Regions from separate parts of the Rhizobium aureum genome, predicted to be linked through region 2. Evidence: riboswitches for the same ligand, from Rfam matches in the RefSeq annotation. Region 2 holds a riboswitch; each other region holds the start of a gene.
What was found. Region 2 has a riboswitch for thiamine pyrophosphate ahead of thiC (phosphomethylpyrimidine synthase ThiC). Riboswitches for the same ligand answer to the same signal wherever they lie in the genome.
Positions count from the first base shown of each region.

Region 1: linked by a shared signal. The riboswitch ahead of thiM (hydroxyethylthiazole kinase) and the one ahead of thiC (phosphomethylpyrimidine synthase ThiC) in region 2 are both predicted to bind thiamine pyrophosphate.
Region 3: linked by a shared signal. The riboswitch ahead of thiB (thiamine ABC transporter substrate binding subunit) and the one ahead of thiC (phosphomethylpyrimidine synthase ThiC) in region 2 are both predicted to bind thiamine pyrophosphate.

Region 1 is NZ_JAQJCI010000008.1:44,993-52,837, forward strand. It holds gene oiaX (3-oxo-isoapionate-4-phosphate decarboxylase OiaX) at 1-445, opposite strand, end outside; gene PH552_RS19375 (transcriptional regulator NanR) at 631-1,335, shown strand; gene PH552_RS19380 (hypothetical protein) at 1,429-1,641, shown strand; gene PH552_RS19385 (undecaprenyl-diphosphate phosphatase) at 1,842-2,714, shown strand; gene PH552_RS19390 (3-oxoacyl-ACP reductase) at 2,790-3,554, opposite strand; gene thiD (bifunctional hydroxymethylpyrimidine kinase/phosphomethylpyrimidine kinase) at 3,559-4,371, opposite strand; gene thiE (thiamine phosphate synthase) at 4,368-5,003, opposite strand; gene thiM (hydroxyethylthiazole kinase) at 5,000-5,803, opposite strand; TPP riboswitch at 5,854-5,950, opposite strand; gene PH552_RS19410 (DUF1127 domain-containing protein) at 6,186-6,332, shown strand; gene yghU (glutathione-dependent disulfide-bond oxidoreductase) at 6,916-7,791, shown strand.
Region 2 is NZ_JAQJCI010000006.1:331,026-338,870, reverse strand. It holds gene PH552_RS17720 (DUF1800 domain-containing protein) at 1-627, opposite strand, end outside; gene PH552_RS17715 (periplasmic heavy metal sensor) at 703-1,152, opposite strand; gene PH552_RS17710 (hypothetical protein) at 1,149-1,598, opposite strand; partial or broken gene PH552_RS17705 (RNA polymerase sigma factor) at 1,591-2,187, opposite strand; gene PH552_RS17700 (TetR family transcriptional regulator) at 2,864-3,505, shown strand; gene PH552_RS17695 (porin) at 3,663-4,754, opposite strand; TPP riboswitch at 5,600-5,732, shown strand; gene thiC (phosphomethylpyrimidine synthase ThiC) at 5,825-7,651, shown strand; gene thiO (glycine oxidase ThiO) at 7,653-7,845, shown strand, end outside.
Region 3 is NZ_JAQJCI010000003.1:105,406-113,250, forward strand. It holds gene PH552_RS09310 (RNA polymerase factor sigma-32) at 1-310, shown strand, start outside; gene PH552_RS09315 (M48 family metalloprotease) at 355-1,782, opposite strand; gene PH552_RS09320 (thiamine ABC transporter ATP-binding protein) at 2,158-2,886, opposite strand; gene thiP (thiamine/thiamine pyrophosphate ABC transporter permease ThiP) at 2,879-4,516, opposite strand; gene thiB (thiamine ABC transporter substrate binding subunit) at 4,527-5,519, opposite strand; TPP riboswitch at 5,606-5,722, opposite strand; gene PH552_RS09335 (MDR family MFS transporter) at 5,793-7,331, opposite strand; gene PH552_RS09340 (MarR family winged helix-turn-helix transcriptional regulator) at 7,497-7,845, shown strand, end outside.

The sequences.
Region 1 (7,845 bases), on a different contig from region 2:
CGATGATCGGGCGGCCGCTGACGCCGGTCAGGCGCAAGCTGCCGGCAACACCGAATTGCGGCCCGGGATGTGCATCGCGAAAGGCCTCCGGCAGCTTCATGTCGACGATGCGGATGCCGGTCATGCCCTTGATCGAGAAGACGCCGCCGATCGCGATCGTCATCAGCGCCGCAAGATCGGTGCCGATCGCATCCAGCGGGAAGGCGATATCGACATCGGCCCGACGGATCGGGCCATGTCCTTCCGCGACTTCCGGCCAGGTCGGATGCTCCGCATCGGCAAGCGGGCGAATCGCGCTGAGGCGCGCGGCAACGCGCGCCTTGAGTTCTTCCGTTTCGCCGGGGACCGCGACGAAAGTGCCGGTCGATTGATCGCTGGCGATCTTGCGGGCCATCGCTTCGATGCTGCCAGGCGTTTCGATACGGTAGGTAACGGTGATGGTCATAAGCGACTGAATGCTCCTCTCGCCGACGATTTTCACGTGGCGCAAACTGGTGATCTGGTATAATGAGTATTCCAACTTCTGCAACGATTTTTTTGCCCGGCAGTCGACAACATGTTTCGTATGGGCTTCCGCCGCGGCAATCGAAAATGCATAAGGGAGAAAAGGTTTTGGGAAAGCGGGGGTCCATGGGTCAGCCTGTTGAACAAATTGTACGTCGAAAGCTGTCCGATGAGGTATTCGAGCGGCTGGAACGGTTGATCACATCGGGAGAACTCAAACCTGGCGACGAGATGCCGTCCGAACGAGTCCTTATGGAGCGTTTCGGCGTCGGCCGGCCGGCGATTCGCGAAGCCATGCAGGCGCTCGCCAATATGGGGTTGGTGAATATCTCGCACGGCGAGCGTGCCAAGGTGCTCCAGCTCACGGCGAAGTCGATCTTCCGGCAAGTCGACCTGACCGCCAAGATCATGCTCTCGCAATCGTCCGACTCGCTCGAACATTTGAAGAGCGCGCGCATCTTCTTCGAGCGCGGCATGGCGCGCGAAGCGGCGCAGCGCGCAACCGAAAAAGATATCGCCGATCTTTACGACATTATCGAACGTCAACGCGCTTCCCTGGGGGATGCCGAGGAGTTCATTTCGGCCGACATGCAGTTCCACACGCGCATTGCCCAGATTTCCGGCAATCCGATTTTCGCCGCTGTGAGCGAGGCCATGCTGGCATGGCTGAAGGCCTATCATACCGACATGCTGATCTGGACCGGCAAGGAAAAGTTCACGCTGGTCGAGCACGAGGAGATCCTCGCGCGCATGGCGGAGAACGATGCCGACGGAGCAGAGCAGGCGATGCTCAAGCATCTTGAAAGGTCGCGCGCGCTCTATACGAAGTGATCTTCGCCTCGGCAGCTGTCAGGCGAGGGGTAATTGTCCTAATTCCTCCCCATTCCTTGTGAAATCTGGCCGCATGCAAACGAGGTGTGCGTGATGGTCAATTTCATTCACCGGAATATGCCGCTTTTTCTGGCCGCTATTCTGACGGCGGTCGCCATAACTCTTTATAATCTGGCTTGCCTCATGGTCAGGCACCATCACACGATATTGCATGATCTCCACCGCGCGGTGGGTGCCTTGATCCTCCTTGCCGCATTCTATGCCATCATCCGCCACATGCAGTCGCTGCCGGATGAGGAAGGCTAGAAATCCGTTAAACCCGGAAATCAAAACCGGCAATTTCAGATAGCATTCAGCCTGCGCGGCTATATCCTCGTCCTGTCATAGTGCGGAGTTGACGGCATCCTACAAGATTGCCGCTGGTTTCGTGTCGGAAAACGGTTCCACAGCAAGTTCATCGCACCGTTCCGGTGCCAAGCCCCATGAAGAACTGAGGATGTCAAAACGTGGCTGATGTTTGTACACAAGGCGTAGACACGGGCTTTGTTGCCCTGGGCTATGCCAAGATCGCGATACTGGGTGTCGTGCAGGGATTGACCGAGCTTCTGCCGGTCTCCTCCACTGCCCATATGCGCCTGGTGCCGGCCTTGCTCGGCTGGCAGGATCCGGGTTCGGCCTTTTCGGCCGCTATGCAGCTTGCGGCCCTTGCCGCCATCGTCTCCTATTTCTGGAGCGACGTTCGTTACGTCACCTTCGGATCGCTCGATGCCATCAGGCAGAGGGATTGGCGCTCCCCCGCGATGCGGCTTGCGATCGCCATCGTCATTGCAACGGTGCCGATCGCAATCGCGGGCCTCTTGCTTTCGAAGTCGTTGAATGCCTGCGGCACATCTTTCCGCAGCCTTTGGGTGATCGGCATCGCCTGCCTGGTCATGGGCTTGCTTCTGGCGGTCGCTGAACTCTATAGCCGTCATAGGAAGGGCATCGAGCAGATGACGCTGATGGATGCCCTGTTCGTCGGCATCACCCAGGTCGGTGCGCTGGTTCCCGGCGTCTCGCGCTCGGGTTCGACGCTGACCGGTGCACTCTTCCTCGGTCTGAAGCGTGATGAAGCCGCACGGTTCTCGTTCCTGCTCGGCTTACCGGCCATCGCGCTTGCCGGCCTGAAGGAGCTGTTCGAACTCTACAAGGCCCATATTCCGATGGAAGCCTGGTCCATCCTGATCGTCGGCCTCATTGTGGGCAGCATATCGTCCTTCGTCGCCATCTGGGGACTGATGCGCTTTCTGGAGCGTTTCTCGACCTGGCCTTTCGTCATCTACCGTATCATGCTCGGCGTCGTCATTCTCTTCGGCGTGCTGACCATGGGATGGGCTTGAGCTGTCCGAACCGTCGGCTGCAAAGCTTCAATATCGGCGCTGCCTCCATGGTAGCGCCTTTTTCATTCCGGGCCGTTATCCAAAAACGAGACCGCCATCGACGATAAGATTTTGTCCGGTGACGGCACGCGCCCAGGGGCTGGCAAAGAAGAGCACCGCATCGGCAGCTTCCTCGGGTGTGGTGACGCGACGCAGCGGTGTATTGGCGGCGATGATGTCGAAGACGGCTTCCGGCGTGGCACTGCTGGCATCGGTCGTGCGCAGAAGGCCGCCGGAGACCATGTTGACGGTAATCCCGAGCGGGCCGAGTTCGGACGCAGCCGTGCGGGTCAGCGACAGCAGTGCCGCCTTGGCTGCGGTATAATCGTGATAAGGCACGACCGGATTCTGGAAGAGGTTCGTGCCGATCGTGACGATCCGGCCAAAGCCCGCCGTTGCCATTGCCGGCTGCGCCGCCTGTATCAGGTTCAAAGCGCCTTGCAGTGCGGTTTCCAGCTGTATCGCCATTTCCGCCCAGCTCAAGGCATGCAATTTCGAGCGCGCATCGCCATTGAAGCTGAAATCGGCGAGCGCGTTATGGACGACTGTTGTCGGCGCGCCGAAATGCGCAGTTACCTCGGCAACGAGCTGCTTCGTATCTCCAGGATCGCGGATATCGGCCCGAAACGCTTTCGCATGATCGCCAAGGTCTGCCGCCAGCGCCTCTGCCCGCTCACGGCTGGCACGATAGTTGATGGCAACCTTTGCGCCCTCCCGAGCAAAGGCCGTCGCTATGGCCGCGCCGAGACCGCGCCCGGCACCTGAAACGATGACGATCTGATCCTTGAGTGACAGGCTCATTTCTCTACTCCTTGTTTGTGTGCCAGAGCCCATGAAAATGCTGCACAGGTCCGTGGCCGCTTCCGACGGAAAGGTGGCCCGAGGCGGCGACCGCGGCGGCGAGATAGGCTTTGGCGGCGGCGACGGCTTTCGGCAGCGGCAGTCCCTTGGCGATCTCGGCGGCGATGGCGCTGGAAAGCGTGCAACCCGTCCCATGCGTATTCTTCGTCGGCAGCCGCTCGGCTTCGAACCAGGTCAGGCCGCCGGCGCCCGCCAGCACATCCGGACTTTCGTCACCCGCAAGATGACCGCCCTTGATGAGGACGGCCGAAGGCCCAAACGCTGCCAGAGCAAGCGCCTGACGTGCCATGTCTTCGCGGTTTGAGGCCTCCACGTCATGCAACAGCGCTGCCGCCTCGGGCAGGTTCGGCGTTATGACTGTCGCAAGCGGTAACAGCCGCATGGTCAGCACGTCGACGGCATCGGCGGCAAGCAGGGCGGCGCCACCTTTCGCGATCATCACGGGATCGAGCACGACGGGCACATCGCCATGTCGCGCCAGAATGTCCGCGACCGCATCCGCAATCGCGGCGTTGGCAATCATCCCGATCTTGATCGCATCGACCCGGATATCGGCGAAGATCGCATTGATCTGATCCGCCACGAAAGAGGGTGGCACCGGATGGACACCGACGACGCCTTGCGTGTTCTGCGCCGTCAGTGCGGTTAGGGCCGCCATTCCATAAACGCCGCGGGCGGAGAAGGCCTTCAGGTCGGCCTGGATACCGGCGCCGCCGGAGGGATCGGAGCCGGCGATGGACAGGACATTGCGGATCATTGGCGAGCCTCCTTGATGGCGTTCGCGATGAGGGCCGTCGCCTTTCGCGGGTCCGCTTGGCCACAGATGGCGGAGACGACCGCAAGGCCGTCCGCGCCTACCGAGAAAACCTCTCGCGTATGCTCCACTTTGAGGCCGCCGATCGCAACCGATGGAACGGGGCAGAGCCCGACGATGCGGGCAAGACCGTCGAAGCCGATCGGTTGCTTGTGATCGGGCTTGGTCGGTGTGGCAAAGACCGGACCGATGCCGGCATAGTCGACGATACCAGGGTCTATGAGGGTCGCGAGGACCTCGGTTTCCACCGAGAGGCCGAGGATCATGTCCGGCCCGATCCGGCGGCGTGCTTTGGCGGCGTTCATATCCTCCTGTCCGATGTGGAGACCGTCGGCGCCGATGGCGATGGCGGCTTCCACATTGTCGTTGACGATCAGCCGGGCATTGGTTCCCTGCAGGATCTTTTTGAGAGCGCGGCCTGTCTCGATCACGGCTGCGGTCGGAGCATGCTTGTCGCGCAGCTGTACGATCGTGGCACCGCCGGCAACGGCCGCACGGGTCGTTTCGATCATGCCGAGGTCACCACACAGCACGGGATCGAGGACGAGGTAGAGTGAGAGATCGAAGTCTTTCATGCTGCCGATATCCTTGCGTCGCGATCCAGCAGTTCCGGCGTAAGCGCTGCGAGGGCGTCGAGGAAGCGCCAGGAGAAAGAGCCGGGACCATCGGCTGCCGCTCCTGCCTGCGCACCGGCGACGGCGAAGACGGTGAGTGCTGCCGCGGTCGCATCGAATGGCTCATCCGGCGTTGCTGCGGCAAAGGCGCCGACGAGGCAAGTCAGCGAGCAGCCGAGGGCCGTCACCTGCGGCATGAATGGCGAACCGCCGGCGATCCGCTTCGCCTTCCGCCCATCCGTCACGAAATCCGTGACGCCGGTAACGGCGACCACGCAATCGTGCTTTACCGCGAGCTGCCGGGCGGACTCTTCCGCCTGCTCGACGGCGTCGCGGCTATCGACGCCCTGACCGCGGCTGGTGCCGCCGGCAAGGGCGATGATCTCGGATGCATTGCCGCGAATGATCCTCGGCTGCAGCTCCAGCAGTTGGGCTACCGCCTTGCGACGAAACTCTGTCGCATAATGGGCGACGGGATCGAGAACCCAGGGCTTGCCGGCATTGTTGGCCGATTGCGCTGCCTTCAGCATGCCCGCAAGCCAGCCCGACGAGAGCGTGCCGATATTGATCGTCAGCGCGCCGGAGATCGCGGCAAACTCGCCCGCTTCCTCTTCGGCATGCACCATCGCCGGCGACGCACCGGCGGCGAGCATCACATTGGCCGTAATATTCATGGCGACAAAATTGGTAATGCATTGCACCAGCGGTGGGTTTGCCCGCACGGCAGCGAGCAGGTTGCCGGCTGTGATTTGGTCTTGCATATCGCCCCTTTCAGGCGGGCGAGACGCGAAGGGACGACGTGCTGAGCGTTGCAAGGTCCCGAGCGACTCCCTCCGCCAGCATGATCTGGTTCAGGTTCGAAGGGTTCTTCTCAGCCCGCCGGAAAGCGGACGCCCCTGTCTCTCATCCTCCTTCTTTTCGCAGACAAAGACGCCGATGTCATCAGCAAATCACAAAGGCCTCCGCGATGGTCGCGAATTGGAAGCGCCTTATTTCCGGGCGAGACATGCAGCTAGCGCATGGGTGCAGTGATCTCTTAGCTCTGCAAAAGATTGAGGGGTTCGACTATATATTTCTCATCGAAGCGACGGGAGCGCCAAGCACGGCCGCTCAGCTTCGAAAGCCCAAGGAAAGGGGATCATCATGAACGTAGCACGCTCTTTCAATAACTGGCGCAAGTATCGTCAGACGGTCGCCGAACTGGGCCGTATGTCCACGCGCGAACTGCATGATCTGGGTATCGATCGCGGTGATATCCGCAATGTGGCCCGCGCAGCGATCGCTCGCTAACGGCCTCGACGGCTCCTTATAAAGCTGCATTATGCCAGCGCCTGTTCTTCCCGAGCAGGCGCTTTTGTTTTGCCGGGGGAGGGGACGGTCCAGGCTCTTTTCCCGGGCCGCATGCAGATCTGCAAAGCCAGCCGCTTTTCGCATAGCGCATAACTGCCCTGCAAAGAAATGCCTATCCTATGAGCAAGAATCGGCTATTATGCTTTTCATCGAAGCGATGCATCTCCTCCCGCATCCCTTCGTTTTTGCAGACGTCCTTCTCCTCCTCCCAGGGACGACTGCGGGAACAGCGGCATTCCTCCTCCCGTCCGCTGTTCGGTTCTTGTAGAAAGCCTGCCGCTCCTCCTCCCGCGGCAGGCTTTTTCGTTTCAGGCCGCATTCAACCGATTTCCGCTTCATCGTCACCGGCCCCATCGCGCGTCGGACGCGGTCATTGCCGTTGCGCCACCTCCGATCGCTGCTTGTTTTGAAAACCGAAGACCACCTCTCGCAAAAATGAACAGTCGCCACTATGTGCGACACCTGTAGCGCGCTACATCGAAGACCAACCCCCAACGTGATTCCCCGAAACAGGAGGATGCCCATGACCGGTTCTGCCGAATACACGCCGCCGAAGATCTGGACCTGGAACAAGGCCAATGGCGGCCAGTTCGCTAATATCAATCGCCCGATCGCGGGACCGACCCACGAAAAGGAACTGCCTGTTGGACGTCATCCTCTCCAGCTCTATTCGCTTGGTACGCCGAATGGCGTGAAGGTCACCATCCTGCTCGAAGAGCTGCTGGCACTCGGTCATAGCGGCGCGGAATATGATGCCTGGCTGATCAAGATCGGCGAGGGCGACCAGTTCGGCAGCGGTTTCGTCGACGTCAACCCGAATTCCAAGATTCCGGCCTTGCTCGACCGCAGTGGCCCGAAGCCTGTCCGCGTTTTCGAATCCGGCTCGATCCTGGTGTATCTCGCCGAGAAATTCGGCGCCTTCCTGCCGAGCGAGCAGCCGGCTCGCGCCGAATGCCTCTCCTGGCTATTCTGGCAGATGGGTAGCGCGCCCTATCTCGGCGGCGGCTTCGGTCACTTTTACGCCTATGCCCCGACAAAGATCGAATATGCGATCGATCGCTTCGCCATGGAAGTGAAGCGCCAGCTCGACGTGCTCGACCGTCGTCTTGCCGAAAGCGAATATATCGCCGGCAGCGACTATACGATCGCCGATATCGCCATCTGGCCGTGGTACGGCGGTTTGGTCAAAGGCTGGCAGTATGGCGCGGCCGAGTTCCTGCAGGTGCAGGATTACAAGAATGTTCAGCGCTGGGCCGAACAGGTCTACTCGCGTCCTACCGTCAAGCGCGGCCGCATGGTCAATCGCATGTCTGGCGATCCGTCCGAGCAGCTGCGTGAGCGCCACGATGCCAGTGACTTCGAGACCAAGACGCAGGATAAGATCGAAGCCGCAAGCTGACAGGCAGTTTTGCGCGTTATTTCTTCGAACCCGCGGTCTCCGGATCGCGGGTTT
Region 2 (7,845 bases):
ATGGCTCTCGACGGCGAGCAGCATATCCGAGAAACGACCGAAGACATGCGGCCGGATGGCCTCGCGCTCGAAGGCACCGGCAACGATATGAACCTCTTCGCTCTTCGAGACGGCGACCGCGAAATGGTTTGCCCAGAACATGGCAAGCCGCTCGCCAAAGCCGATCAATGGCTGCCGGATGGTGCCGTTAAAGCGGGCATCCACTTCCGCCAGCAGGACCTGCTGCGGAAGGTAGGGCATTGCGGGTTTTTCCAGCTTCTCGACGGCTTTGCCGATGACAGCCGCCATGGCCTGATTGTTTGGCTGCATTCCCATGGTGCCCGATGGCTGCGCCTGAGGTTGTTGCGACTGCGGCTGCTGTGGCCCCTGCGCCGCCTTATCCGGCTGTGTCGCGGCCTGCTGCCTTGCCTCCTTGCGCTGCTCCTGGAAGGCATAGAGGGAAACGAGAAGATCGGCGGTGGATTGAAGCTGCGGCCCGACGGGTACCGGTACAAAGCGCTCGGTGATTTCCTCCATCAGCGCTCCGTGCGGATCCGATGCGATCGACGCAATGCCGTTATGATCCGCCCCTAGCCCAAATCGGGAAAGGGCGAGCGCGGCATAAACGTCATTCGATTGCTGAGCCATATTCCTGCCAACTCCTGCATCAAACATGCTCCTTAAACGCGAGGTTCGTTCCGATCCGTCGCTTGGCAAGTATGATCATTTTGTGGCAGCGGCCCTCGACGCGCTGCGGCGAACGAGGCTTTCGGCAAGCGCGCGGCGTTCGTCGTAGGAGAGCGTTGCGGCGAAGTCGACAGCGCGTTCCTCCAGCTTCGTTCTGAGGCCGATATCGGCATTTCGCGCCCGCGCCAAGGCAGCCAGAAGCGCTTCCTTGTCCAGCATCGGCTGACCCAGAATGGAAGCGGCGTCTACCTTGGCCTGCTGCGCCTCGAGAATGGCCTGCCGGTTGTCCTTACGCGCCTCGTTGAGTGCGGCACGCAAAGCTTTCTTCTGAACGGAAGGCAGTTGCTCGCCGGCAAGCGGCATCATCCCCGCACGTGCCTGCGTCTTGCGGATCCACGTCAGGCCGCCGCCCGCCAATGCTCCGATGAGGAACGTGTTCAGTACCAGTAGGGAAATGACCACTATTCTAAAACTGCGATCCGTCATTGGCTGTCCTGCACTATGCCCGCGTCCGGCCCGATGTCGCCGAACATGGTTGCGGTTCCGTCGGAGACGACCGAAGCATCGGAGGTCAGGCTGGGCGTGAGCACCGCGATAGCGATGCTGCCGGCGAGCGCGCCAGCAATGCCGACGCCGACAAGGCCGATGCCGGCGGAGCCGAAGCGGAACCAGCTTCTAACCGCCAGGCGGCGGACGAAGCCTTTAAGGATTCGGCGTTGCAGATCCACATGGCCCGGTCTGACGACATAGGTATCGAGCAGCGCATCCAGATCGGCGGCGCGCGCGAGAACTCCGGCGGCGGCCGGGTCTTTTGCGAATTCACGCGCGGCGGCGCGCTCGGTCTGCGGCCACCGAGCGATATCGCCACCATAGGCGGCGGTCAGTTCCTCGAACCGCCCGGCATTCATCGGACCTGCGATATTCTCAACCATCGCCCTGTTCCTTCAACAAAAGCAGCTGCAACGAGCGTCTTCCACGCGCAAGCAAGCTCTCCAATGCGTCGACGCTGACGTCCATGATCTCGGCCGCCTCGGCATTCGACAGCGCCTGATAATAGACCAGGATGATCGCCTCGCGCTGCCGGGGCGCGATCATCTGCATCGCCCGTTCCACACGCTTGGACGGATCGTCCTCGCTCATCAGGCCCGCATCCGGCGCCGGCCCTTCATATTCGATGTCGGGCGGATGCTCGGCAAGAACATCCTTGCGTCGGCGCAAGCGATCGTAGCAAAGGTTGATCGCCACGCGATGCACCCAGGTACTGAAGCGGGCATTGCGCTGGCGCCAGCCGCCGGCGTTGCGCCAGAGGCGTAGAAACGTCTCCTGCGCCACATCTTCGGCTTCGCTCGCATCGCCGAGCATGCGGGTTGCGACGGCCATGATGCGTGGCAGCTGCCTTGCCACCATCATACGCATTGCCGGAACGTCACCAGCGGCGATACGGCCGAGCAGATCCTCATCCGCATCGCCGCTCCCGGGCGTGCGATCCCACTTCATCGACAATCGCCACCGCTCCTGTTTCGCGCGATACCGGCGTGACGCGCCACCCGGTTCGGGCTTTTAGCAAGGAAGCTCGGCCTGGCCGTCAAATCCGGCAAGCGGCTTCCGTCAGATCGCAGCATCTCGGTCAGCGTATCATCCTTCGACATCAAGCATGGGTTCGCAAGAAGTATGGGGTCGCAGGGATTGAACGGCCTATCCGCCGAATTCCGTCGCTCTTACGTCGAGGATTTTTGGATTTTCCTCCCTTCCCCGGCAACTATCTATCGAGCGAATACAAAAAGAGCCGGCTCAGCCGGACGTGGAAGCCTCATCGATATGAGCGGATGGAGTTGCTAACGCCGGAGATCAAACATGCCCTGTGCCCCGATTTGACTGGCGCATCGTTTCCGGGACAGGCGAACTCGGCTTCGTACCGCCAATATATTGCCGCTATGGCTACATATTAGCATCCGAACATTTTCGACCTTTCACTCCCCAACGCGAGGAAACTGCACACGGAAACTTGCGCCTGGCTTTTAGGCGCTTGACGAAGCGCTCCCGTTGCGATTTCCTTCCTTAATTTTAGGGGATTATGTAATTGGGCCGCTTTCTTGTGCATTGCTGATGTGAGGAGTTTCCAGCGATAAGCGGCGATGGTGGGGTAAGAATGCCAAAAAAGAGGGGTACAGCTTGACTGATTTCTGTGGAGACATGAATGAGGCGCACTAAGGAGGAGGCGGCGGAAACGAGGAGCGAGATCTTGCACTCTGCAAAGGCTCTGTTTCTCGACAAGGGTTACGAGAATGTCAGCCTTGAGGAGATAGCCGCAGCGGCTGGTGTAACGCGGGGGGCGGTGCACTGGCATTTCAAGAACAAGCAGGGATTGATGTTTGCGATCCGCGATGAGGCCCAGCAGCCGTTTCAGGAGCTGGCTGAGCGGATGTCGAAGGAACTCCCGACAAATCCGCTTGATCTCGTGGCCGAGGCGATTGCCGGGATATTCGACGATGTCCAGGGCGACCCGCGCAAGAGAAGCATGCTGAAGGTGATGATGCACCTCGACATGGCCTTTTGTGACGGCACCACGAACCGCGCCAGCTCCTTCCGCCACGATATGCACGAGCATTTCGAACGCATATTCACCCTGATGAATGAAAAGACGAAGCTGCCCGCGCCATGGACGCCGGATACGGCCGCCTCCGCGCTGACGGCGGTCATCGGCGGGCTGATCACCGAATGGACGCTCGACAGGGGTAATTTCCAGCTCGTGCCTTGCGGACAGATGTTCATCAAGATGATCTTGAAGACATGGTTCCCGCAGGAGCGGACACATGAGGTAGAGACCTCGGCTGCATAAGGCGGGTCACGCGATATCAAAGCCTTGAACAAAAAAGGATCCGGAGGGAAAGCCGGATCCTTTACTTTGATCGGAGGTCAACCGATCGGTGAAAGAAGCCTGACGGATTGGAACATCAGGCTTCCCTATACCCGGCACGAGGCCGGGTAATTCAAAATTAGAAGCTACGCTCGAAGCGCAGGATACCAGCCCACTGATCTTCGTTCACAGAATCGAAGTTGGTGTAGGAGACTTCCGGCTCGATGAGCAGGTTCTTGACCGGGTTCCACTTGACGTTCGTGGTTGCGGCAAAGATCTTCGAGTCGGTGTAGGCGAGCTGCAGGTTCCACTTCAGCTTTTCGTTGATCGGAACGGCAACGCCACCCCAAACGGCCCAGTCACCCCAGCCGCACTTGGATGCATCGTCGATGGGGCAAGCCGAACGGTCGAGGTTGGTACCTGCATACTTGTTGAGCTTGTCGCCATCGGTGTTCCAGCCACCCATCAAGAAGGCCGAGAACGCGCCGAAGTCGGCATCGACACGAGCCTTGATAGCGCCTTCTTCGACGATCGAGTCGTAACCGCCAACGACCTTGAAGCCCCATGCGCCAGACTTGAAGCCGGCACCGGCGACGACGTCAGGAGCATAGTGATTGCCCTTGTCGTCGGACCACCAGCTTGAGCCGTAGGAGGCGTCGGAGCCGCTGGAGTTCGAGTCTTCAACCGAGATCACAGCCGTGAAGCCGTTGCCGGCATCGTAGCTGTAGGTCAACTGGTTGAGTTCGTACGGGCCGTCATAGATCACGTCGTCGTTGATGACGTCGCCGGCATAACCGATGTAGTAGTTATACTGGGAGTCGGCCTTACCGACGAGGAAGCCGCCGAGGCTGATATTGGCGAACAGCAGCTTGGTGGAGGTGGAGTTGCCGTCGTTCCAGTCCCAACGGACGACCGTGTTGGTCTTCAGCGGGCCGTATTCGGTGTCGGTCGCGGTGTCGATGCTCAGCTCTGCACGGGTGTGCCACAGCGTACCGTTCTTGCTGTTCGGGTTGTAGGCATCGTACCACTCGCCTTCGGTACGGACACGGCCGCCGATCTTGAGGCAGGTTTCAGTGCCCGGAATGAAGAAGTAACCAGCACCGTAAGCGTCGCAGATGCGGACGTATTCCAGCGGCTCCGGCTCTGCAGCAACGATAGCGTCAGCTGCTTGGGCACCGGAAACTGCTGCGAGCGCAGCAGCGGAGCCGAGAAGAAGGCTCTTGATATTCATATTAAACTCCTGGTTGTAATATGCATTTCTAATTTGCCACGAGTGCTGAGCTGGAAACCACCTTGAAGATCGACCCGGTCGAAAACGCGACCGCGCAGCCCGGCAAGTACGCACGTAATGTTGGCTTGAGTCCCCTCGAACCTCCATGATTGTCCCCGCGGCAAAGGTCTTGAAATGCCCCTACCGATCCGGCCGATCGCTCGACCGTAAGACAATTTCTGTCCTGCTTCTGACTTACAAACAGCCCGTATGTTTGTCAATTATGTGAAACCGTGGCGAGCGCCGGTCCAGCGTTAGTCTTGCCGGCTGTTGCTTAAATGCAACTGGGGACGGCAGGGCGAGGTTCGTTTCACCCGAGGAACGCGGGAAGACCGCCAAAGGCGCGAATGCACGACAAGGCTGAGAAACAAAACTCAACAAATCGCCACACACAGAAACGTCGAATCTTCCCAGATTCCAGCTATTCGGGCCATAGGAAGGGAAGAATCGCGCATGAATGAGAATCGGCTGATCTTCATAGCGCCCCCCCGTTCGGCGGCCTCGTCACCAGGGATTATATGCAATCCATCTTTTCCCTGATGCAGACCGGCGCGTAGGCCGGCGTGCAACTGACGCTCGCCCTTCTCGGCAATGACGCGCTGATTACCCGCAACGCAGTACGCTGGTGTCGTCCCCTACCGCTTTATCGGCAACACGGCGCCTCATTATTGAGGGAGCGCCATGCCGCGCCTCACGTGTAAACACGCTTAAATTGTGGATTCTCCAATGCGCCAAGCGCTGGCTCGCGGAAAAATGCAGTCATCATTGCAGGGTTGACAGAAGCCAAAGCAAGAGCATAGCCTTCCAGCATTCACCAGGGGGGTCCCGGCAAGGGGCTGAGATACTGCTGAACAATACGGCTTTGCCGATTGTGGGCGCAGTGACCCGTTGAACCTGATCCAGTTCATACTGGCGTAGGGACGGTGCGAGCGCTCGAAGACTTCGGATTCCCGCGTGGATTCCATGTCGGCGTCTTATCATCATTCCGGCTGATTGACTGGGTCTCCAACCGCAACTTGGAGCCTCAAACCATGACCATTGCCGCAAAGAACCTCATCCCGACGGTCACGACCGGTCCGCTGCCGGCCTCTCGAAAGATCTACGTCCCCGGGGATATCCATACCGACATCCGCGTACCGATGCGTGAGATCAGCGTCCATCCGACATCGGGTGAGCCGCCTGTTATCGTCTACGATTCCTCCGGCCCCTATACCATCGAGGGTGCCGATATCAGCATCGAACAGGGCCTGTCGCAGCTCCGCCGCAGCTGGGTGCTCGCACGCGGCGATGTCGAGGCCTATGAAGGCCGGCATGTGCGTCCCGAAGACAATGGCTTCGTCACCGGCGAACGGCTGACACCGGAATTTCCGGCCAAGCGCCAGCCGCTGCGCGCCAAGGATGGCAAGGCCGTCACCCAGCTTGCCTATGCGCGCGCCGGCATCATCACGCCCGAGATGGAATTCATCGCCATCCGCGAGAATCTCGGCCGCAAGGCGAAAGCCGAGACCCTGATTCGTGACGGCGAGAGCTTCGGCGCCCATATTCCGGATCATGTGACACCCGAATTCGTCCGCCAGGAAGTCGCGGCCGGCCGGGCCATCATCCCGGCCAACATCAATCACCCGGAAAGCGAACCGATGATCATCGGCCGGAACTTCCTGGTGAAGATCAACGCCAATATCGGCAATTCCGCCGTCACCTCCTCCATGGCGGAAGAAGTCGAGAAGATGGTCTGGGCCGCCCGCTGGGGTACCGATACCGTCATGGACCTTTCGACAGGCCGCAACATCCACAATATCCGCGAGTGGATCATCCGCAATTCGCCGCTGCCGATCGGCACCGTCCCGCTCTATCAGGCGCTGGAAAAGGTCGGCGGCATTGCCGAAGAGCTCACCTGGGAGATCTATCGCGACACGCTGATCGAGCAGGCCGAACAGGGCGTCGACTATTTCACCATCCATGCCGGCGTGCGGCTGCATTACATCCCGCTGACAGTCAATCGCGTTACCGGCATCGTTTCACGCGGCGGCTCGATCATGGCCAAGTGGTGTCTCCATCATCACCGCGAGAGCTTCCTTTACGAGCATTTCGAGGAAATCTGCGATATCTGCCGGGCCTATGACGTCTCCTTCTCGCTCGGCGACGGCCTGCGCCCCGGCTCGATCGCCGATGCCAATGATGCCGCGCAGTTTGCCGAGCTCGAAACGCTCGGCGAACTGACGAAGATCGCCTGGGCAAAAGACTGCCAGGTGATGATCGAAGGCCCCGGCCATGTTCCGATGCACAAGATCAAGGAGAACATGGACAAGCAGCTCGCCGTCTGCGGCGAGGCGCCCTTCTACACGCTCGGACCGCTGACGACGGATATCGCGCCGGGCTACGATCACATCACCTCGGGCATCGGCGCTGCCATGATCGGATGGTTCGGGACGGCGATGCTCTGCTATGTCACGCCGAAGGAGCATCTCGGCCTGCCCGACCGCAACGACGTCAAGACAGGCGTCATCACCTATAAGATCGCCGCCCATGCGGCCGACCTCGCCAAGGGACACCCAGCAGCGCAAGTCCGCGACGACGCATTGTCGCGCGCCCGCTTCGAATTCCGCTGGGAGGACCAGTTCAACCTCTCGCTCGATCCGGATACCGCCCGCAGCTTCCATGACGAGACCCTGCCGAAGGAAGCTCACAAGGTTGCGCATTTCTGCTCGATGTGCGGGCCGAAATTCTGCTCCATGCGGATTTCACACGACATCCGCGCCGAGGCGCAGAAGGAAGGACTGGAAGCGATGGCGGCGAAATATCGCGAGGGCGGCGATCTCTATATGCCGGTGGAAACCTCCACCCAGCCGGCCGAGTGACATGCGCATCCTCGTCAAGGGGGCCGGCGTTGCCGGCCTCACCGTCGCCCACGAACTGCATGCCCGCGGTGCCGAGGTGACGGTTGCCGACCCCCATGCGAATTTCCGCCGAGCAGCCTCATGGCTTGCCGGCGGAATGCTGGCGCCATGGTGCGAACGGGAAAGTGCCGATGAGCCCGTGCTGGAGCGCGGAC
Region 3 (7,845 bases), on a different contig from region 2:
CGATTCCGAAAGCGCGGAGCGTATCGATTTTCTCATCAGCGACGAGCCGCTTCCGGACGAGCAGGTTTCCGACATGATCGACGGCGAACGCCGGCGCATATGGCTTGCCTCGGCGCTGAAGCATCTCAACGAACGCGAGATGAAGATCATCCAGGCACGACGCCTCGTCGAAGACGGAGCGACGCTCGAAGAACTGGGCGCCGATCTCGGAATTTCCAAGGAACGTGTGCGTCAGATCGAAAGCCGCGCAATGGACAAGCTCCGCAACGCGCTTGTCGATGCGGATCCTCGTATGGCGAGCTACGCGTGAGACTGCTCTTCTCCCGGCCAGGGAGAAGATAGATAGGCCGATCGCTATTCCGAAATAATCTTGACCTTGTCGCCCGGCGCAATCGTTGCCCCGGTCGGTAGGGCGTTGATCAGTTTGAACAGGTCGAGCTTGCGGTCGGTGCCCATCATGCGGGCGGCGAGCGTCGTGATCGTGTCGCCCGGCTTGACGGTGACGACGCGGACCCTGAGCGGCTTCAGCGAGGCTGCCTCATCCGGCGTCATGTGCCGGAAACTCGAGCGCAGCACGTCCGCCGTCTGGTTGAGCTGGGCGATGTTCCCCTTCGGCACGGCTGTCAGGAAGCGGAAGATCTGCGTGCGGTCGCGGATGACCGTGACATCGAAATCCCAGCGATCGGCCGAAGCGCGCGCGGTTGCGGCCGGCATGCCGTTGACGGTGATCGACTGGATCGAAGAGGGATCGAGGCCCGTCACCCAGCCGCTGGAAATATAGTTCGTCAGGTTCTGGTTCTGGCTGTCGGCAACACCGTCGAAGCGGATGGCGATATCGCCGGGGCCAGTCGCCATGACGGCCTCGACCTTGTTGTCGATGCGGAAATCCGGCGGCACGTCGAAGCGGATGCCGAGGCCGCCATGGAGGAAGGTCTGGCCACGGACATAGCCTTCCTCGGGGCTGTCACCATAAAGCAGGCCATCGATACCGTTCAGGTAATAATCGCGGCCGATGTCGCCGACCTTGCCTTCCTCGCCGAATTCGCGGGCATGCGCCTTGGCAAGATCGATGCGCTGCGGCGTGCTCGGGTGGCTCGAAAGGAAGTCAAGGCTCTGGTCGGCATCGGAATTGGCCGACATGAAGCGGCTGTAGTCTTCCATGGCGTTCAGGAAGCGGGCAGCGGCATACGGATCGTAGCCGGCCTGGCCGAGCGTGCGGATGCCGATCTCGTCGGCCTGGAGTTCCTGCTGGCGCGAGAAGGCGGCGAGGCGCAGCTTGCCGCGCGCGAGCGCCTGCTTGCCGGCCAGATCGCTCGACAGGACTTCCGAAACGACGCGGCTGGCGATGACTTCGGCTTCCTCGCGTTTCTGCCGCTCGATGCCGTGATTGGCTGTCACGTGCGCCATCTCGTGCGACAGCACGGCAGCGACTTCGGAAGCATCATTGGCAAGCGCCAGAAGGCCGCGGGTCACGTAGAGATAGCCGCCCGGAAGTGCAAAGGCGTTGATCGACGGCGAATTGAGGATGGTGATGCGATAGGACTGCTGCGGATTTTCCGACACGCTGGTCAAGGCCCCGGCGATGCGGGCGACGAGCCGCTCGGTCTTGGCGTCCTTGTACTCGCCGCCGTAGCTTGCAAGGATGCGCGGATGCTCGCGCGCACCCATCTGCGCGCGCGGGTCGTTTTTCTGCACCTCGGAGACGATCTGCGGATTGGCGGACGGCGACACGCTCGGCTGATAGGATTGATCCATCACCGTCTGGCAGCTGTCCAGCACCATGGCAGCGACAAGGAGCGGGGCAAGGCGGCGCAAACGGGCTGCGACGGTCACGCTGATCCTTCGTTCTGCTCGTTCGCTCTGCTTCAGTACCAGTATCCCACTCATTTCGCTGCCATGCCGGCTCGGCACCAAATCCGGTTGATCGTTACCGGGCTGATCATCGTCGCGCACCGATAGAGGTTGCCTGCATCCCCATCGATCCGCATCTGCCCGGACGGTCTCCAACCCTTGCTCTAGCCGATTTTGGCACCGGTTGCATAGCGAGACTCCGTTTAAATGTGGCGGCGTTGTATTTTAGCAAGCATTTCCGAGGACTTTCAGCCGTTCGGCACGACGAAATTAAGGCAAAGCCGACAGCAAGATGCTGCAGCGCAATCAATGCTGCAGAAATGTGGTCAATGCCGGAATGTCGCCCGCCGTCAGGAAGGTCTCGATGGAGGCGGCAAGCCTGATCGCGCCGCCCTCGATGAAGACGGCATGGTCGGCAAGACGCCGCACCTCGGCCGGATCATGCGAAACGATCAGCACCGTATTGCCGCTCTCGCGATGCAGGGTTTTCAAAAGTTCGACCATGCCGGAGCGTAGGCCTGGATCAAGGGCGGCGAAGGGTTCGTCCAGCAGTAGGATCGGCTTGTCACGCACCAGCGCCCTTGCGAAGGCGGCACGCTGTCGTTCGCCGCCGGAAAGTGTCCCCGGCTTGCGCTTCTCGAAGCCAGGAAGCCCAACGCGCGCCAGCGCCTCCGAGACCCTTTGCCGATCCTGTACCGAAAGCTTCAATGAAGGGCTGATGCCAAGGCCGACATTGGTGAAGAGATCGAGATGGGCAAAGAGGTTGTTGTCCTGAAAGACCAGCGACACCGGCCGGTCGGCGGGATGCAGGCCGGTCACGTCCTGCCCGGCAAGCAGGATGCGGCCGCGATCGGGCTGCTCGAAGCCGGCCAATAGATTGAGAAAGGTGGATTTGCCGGATCCCGACGGCCCGGCGATGGCGATGATCTTGCCCTGCGGCAACGTGCAATCGAAGCGGAAATCATGCGTGCCGAGGCGCAGCTCGACGCCGGCCATGGCAATGCCTTGTTTCTTCATGTCGTGGCCGTCAGTCATTTCTGTTGCTTTCGTGATCGCTCATGCTCTGGCCGGCCGTGCCGGCGATGGTCAAAAGAAGGCAGACCAGGCCGAGGATCAAGGCATATCCATCGGCATCGTTCGTGCGATAGCTGCCGAGCTTGCTATAGACCAGCCAGGGCAGGGTCATCAGGCTATCCGAGCCGAAGAGCGCCACCGCGCCGAGATCGCCGAGCGACAGCGCCATGGCGAACGAGAGGGCGGTGAAGAACGGCTTGCGCAGGCCCGGCCAATCGATGAGGCGGAGGCGGGCAATGCCGTGAAGGCCGAGGCTCGCCGCCAGCCGTTCGGTGCGGCTGACATGGACCGCATAGGCCGGTTCGATGACGCGGATGACGAAGGGCAGCGCCATCAGCGCATTGATGACAATGATGAGGATGGCGGCAACGCGGCTGGGATCACCCAATGGTCTCAGCGCCAGGAACCAGCCAGTTGCCAGCACGATCGGCGGGACGAGTAGGATAAGGGATGAGCTCGCGCTCAAGGCGACCGCCAGGCTGCGCAGGCTGGCGGTCTTGCGGCGATCCGCCGAGATCACCGATCGGGCGCGGATGATTGCAAAGGATATCAAGACCGCCAGAAGGCCGGCGGCGAGCGCAATCGCCACGCTGGTGACGGCTGCTTGCAGAAAGATCGGCTGGGCGGCGAGCTTCGGAAGGTTTGCCTTCAGGCCAGTTACCACAACCGAAGCGAGCGGCAGGCCGAGAAAGAGAGTAGCGGCCGACAGCAGGAAAGCGTCAATCCATCGTGCAGCCGTCTTTTGGCCATCGATACGATGAAGCGCGCGACCGCTGGTCAGCCCATGATCGTCGGGGGCGCGAAACAGCGTCATGGCGCCGAGAACGAGGAGTGTGACGGCGATCTGCAGCAACGACAGCATCACGGCGCGGCCGGGATCGAAATCGAAGCGGAGCGCCTGATAGATCGCCACTTCCAGCGTCGTTGCGGCCGGGCCGCCGCCAAGGATCAGGACCAGCGTGAAGCTGGTGGCGCAGAGCATGAAGATCAGGCCGGCGATGCCGGGTATGAGACCGAGCAGGATGGGCCATTCGATGAAGCGAAAGACCGAGGCGGGCCGCATGCCGAGCCCGCCTGCCACAAGCCAGTATTCCGCCGGCACCCGCTCCAGCCCGGCCAGCATCAGCCGGCAGGCGAGGGGCATATTGAAGAAGACATGCGCCAGCAGGATGCCGGCCAGGCCATAGATGCTGACGGGCTGCGACAGGCCAAGCGCCGTAAGCGTCTGATTGATAAGCCCCTGCCGGCCCCAGATGCCGAGCAGGCCGAGCGCGCCTATCAGCACCGGCAGGCCCATCGGCACGGCCATCATCCGGATCAGCCATAGCCGACCCGGAAAGCGGGGCTGACGCGCCAGTGCGCGCGCGATGGGTATGGCGAGCACGACCGATAACAGGGTCGAGAGCACCGCCTGCAGCAGCGTGAAGCGCAGGACGCGCAGCAAGTAGGGATCTGTCAGGGGATTGGTGTCGCCGGATTCGATACCGGCGGCTAAGAGGGCGAAGACGGCGATCCCGACGAAGAGCACGACGCCGGCGAGGCCGAATGCCCCGCTGGAAATGGCGCGTCTTCGCTCTGGTGCCGTAAGTATCGTCAAGGCATCAGTTGCCGCTGGTGGCGGCCAGCCATTCGTCGATCCAGGCCTTGCGGTTCTTGTCGACGACCTCGGGGCTCATCAGGAAGGTCTTCGACGGCACGACGAGCTTGCTGAAGGCATCCGGCAGCGGCTCCGAAGTGGCGGAGGCCGGCATCATCCAATTGCTTGTCGGGATGATGTCCTGGAAACCGGCGGAGATCATGAACTTCAGGAAATCGCGGGCAAGCTCCTTGTTCGGCGAGGACTTGATGAGGCCGGCGACCTCGATCTGGATATAGTGTCCTTCCGAGAAGGCGGCCGCCTGATAGCGGTCGGTCTTGTCTTCGATCATGTGGTAGGCCGGCGACGTCGTGTAGGAGAGCACCATCGGCGCTTCGCCCTTGGTGAATAGGTCGTAGGCTTCCGACCAGCCGGGGGTGACGGTCAGGATGCGTCCCTTGAGCTTCGTCCAGGCATCGGCTGCCTTGTCGCCGTAGATCGACTTGACCCAGAGCAGCAGGCCAAGACCCGGCGTCGAGGTGCGCGGGTCTTCGATGACGATCTTTTGCGAGGGGTCGCCCTCGACAAGATCCTTCATGCTCTTCGGCGGGTTCTTGACCGTCTGGCTGTCGTAGATCACGGCGAAATGGCCGTAGTCATAGGGCACAAAGACGTCGTCCTTGAAACCCCCCGGAACCTTGAGGGCCGAGGTGTCGACACCGCTTGCATCGAAGAGGCCGGTATCCTTCGCTTCATCTATGAGATTGGTGTCCAGGCCGAGAACGACATCGGCCTTGGTGCCCGTACCTTCCAGCTTCAGGCGGGAGAGAAGTGCCACGCCATCGGTGACGGCGACGTAGTTGACCGTGCAGCCGCAGGTCTTCTCGAAGGCGGCCTTGACCTTGGCGCCCGGACCCCAATCGGCGGTGAAGCTCTCATAGGTGTAGATGGTCAAGGTCTTGTCGGCTGCCTCGGCCGTCTGGGCAGCAAAAAACGTAGCGCCGGCGGAAAGGGCCAGGCCGGCGAAGAATGACAATAGGGATCGGTTTTGCACGACAGCGCCTCCACTTTGGTTTCGTCTTGAAGGGGAAAAGGGCGCTATGATTTCGTCACGCGTCTAATCCCTCCGCCGGTGTTAGCCGGATCAGGTTCCGCGGGTTGGCCAGTGAAAGCCTCTCAGCCAGATATCCTAGAGGATATGAGGCACCCCGTTAGAGCGTCGGCAGATTTAGCCTTGTGACGAAGGGATGACAAGGGAAATGATTCCCCTGTCGATTGCAGGTGGGTGATCTTACTCGGCGGCGTGAGCGGCGGCCGTTGGGCTTTCGAATTTCTTCGTTGCACCGGGCAGCTGCACGTTCTTCAGCGTCAGCGCGGTCAGCAGTCCGATGAGGCAGATGCCGGCAGCCGTCATGAACAGCGGGCTGAAAGCGCTCGCATAGGCGTTAGCGACGGCCTCGCGGGTCGCCTCGGGCAATGCGGCCATCATCTTCGGCGTCAACTGTTCGATATCGGATACGCCCGATATGGAGACGCCGACATTGCCGAGCTTGGCGGCGATGATGGCGCCGTAGACGGAGATGGCGATCGAGGCGCCGCCCATGCGCGAGAGCGTGACCGCACCGGTCGCCGCGCCGACGTCCCGGGCACCGGCCGCATTCTGCACGCCGATGACGGGAACCTGCTGCGCGAGGCCGATACCGATGCCGTGCAGCAGCATCAGGCCACCGATGAAGACGACGGGCGTGCCGGCAGGCAGGACGGCGAGCAAGCCAAATGCGATGGCGCTGCAGGCAGCGCTCGCGATGGCAAAGGGTTTGTAACGCCCTTTGGCCGCAATCAGCCGGCCGGCCGAGAGCGAGCCGCAGACGATGCCGCCGGTCAGGAGAATGAACAGCAGGCCGGCCATCGAGGGCGAAAGGCCAGTCGTCGTCTGCAGGAAGAGCGCGAAATAATTCACCATGCCGATGGCCACGGCGCCGCTGGTGATCGAGATGATCAGCAGGAGGCCGAATGTTGGATTGCGGAACAGCGTCATCGGCACGATCGGCTCGGGCGCGCGGCGTTCGATGAAGACCCAGGCGATGGCGCAAATCGCGCCGAAGGCGATGATGCCGAGGCACTGCGGCGACAGCAGCGATCCGAAGAGTTCGGTGCCGTCGGCGGCAAGCACGATGCTCGTCGTCGTCAGTGCAAGAACGGTCGCGCCGGCATAGTCGATCTTCGGCCGGCGGGCCGGCTTGCGATAGGGCAGCATGAAGGCGAGACCGGCCAGCACGACAAAGCCGATCGGCACATTGACGAGAAAGATCGAGCGCCAGCCGAAGAGATCGCTCATCGTGCCGCCGAGAACCGGGCCGATGGCGCCTGACGCCATCAGCACGAGGCTGGAATAGCTCTGGTAGCGGGCGCGTTCCCGCGGCTCGAAGAGATCGGCATTGACGGCGAAGATCGACACCAGGATGCCGCCGCCCCCAAGGCCCTGAAGGACGCGGGCGGCAATCAGCGTGTCCATCGAGACGGCCAGGCCGCAGACGGCGGAGCCGATCGTGAAGATCGCGATCGCCGTCATCATCACATATTTGCGGCCGAAGAGATCGCCGAGCTTGCCGTAGACAGGCATGACGGCGGAGAGCGAGAGAAGATAGGCTGACCCGATCCAGCCGAAACGCTCCAGATGCCCGAATTCGCCAACGATCGTCGGAAGCGCCGTCGAGACGATCTGGTTGTCGAGCGTTGCCATGAACATGGCAGTCATCAGAAACAGAAAGAGTATAAGCCGCCGTTTATGATCCGCTACGAGCGGCGCGAACGTTGTCTGCATGTCCATGGGGCAAAAATCCGAACTTGGCCGAAACGCTGCGCGGTCGATCGAATGCGCGGGACGCCCGGTTTTCATAGTCGATATATATGTGCCGTTAGCACATAAATGTCAATGACAGGTGAATGCTGTTTGCATGTTTTATTTCTTTACCGCCTCTGGTATGGTGGAAAGATGACATCTGCGACGAATACACGTGAAATTGAAGCCCAGGCCCTGACCGACGACGAGAATCTCCTGCGTATCGGCCATGCGATGACGCGCATGCGCCTGCTGACAGGTCGCCGCATGATCGGCAGGCTTGCCATCCAGAGCGTCGCGCCGGGACTCGAGCTGTCCCATCTCGACGTGCTCGATGTCGTGCGGCGAGCGGAGGAGACGGGCGAAGTCACCGTCGGCACGATTGCCGAGATGCTGCGCATCGATCCGTCGCGGGCGAGCCGCATCGTTGCAGACATGGTGACGCGTGGCGTGTTGCGGCGCAAGGCGTCGCAGGCGGATGCGCGGCGCATCGTGGTGGTGT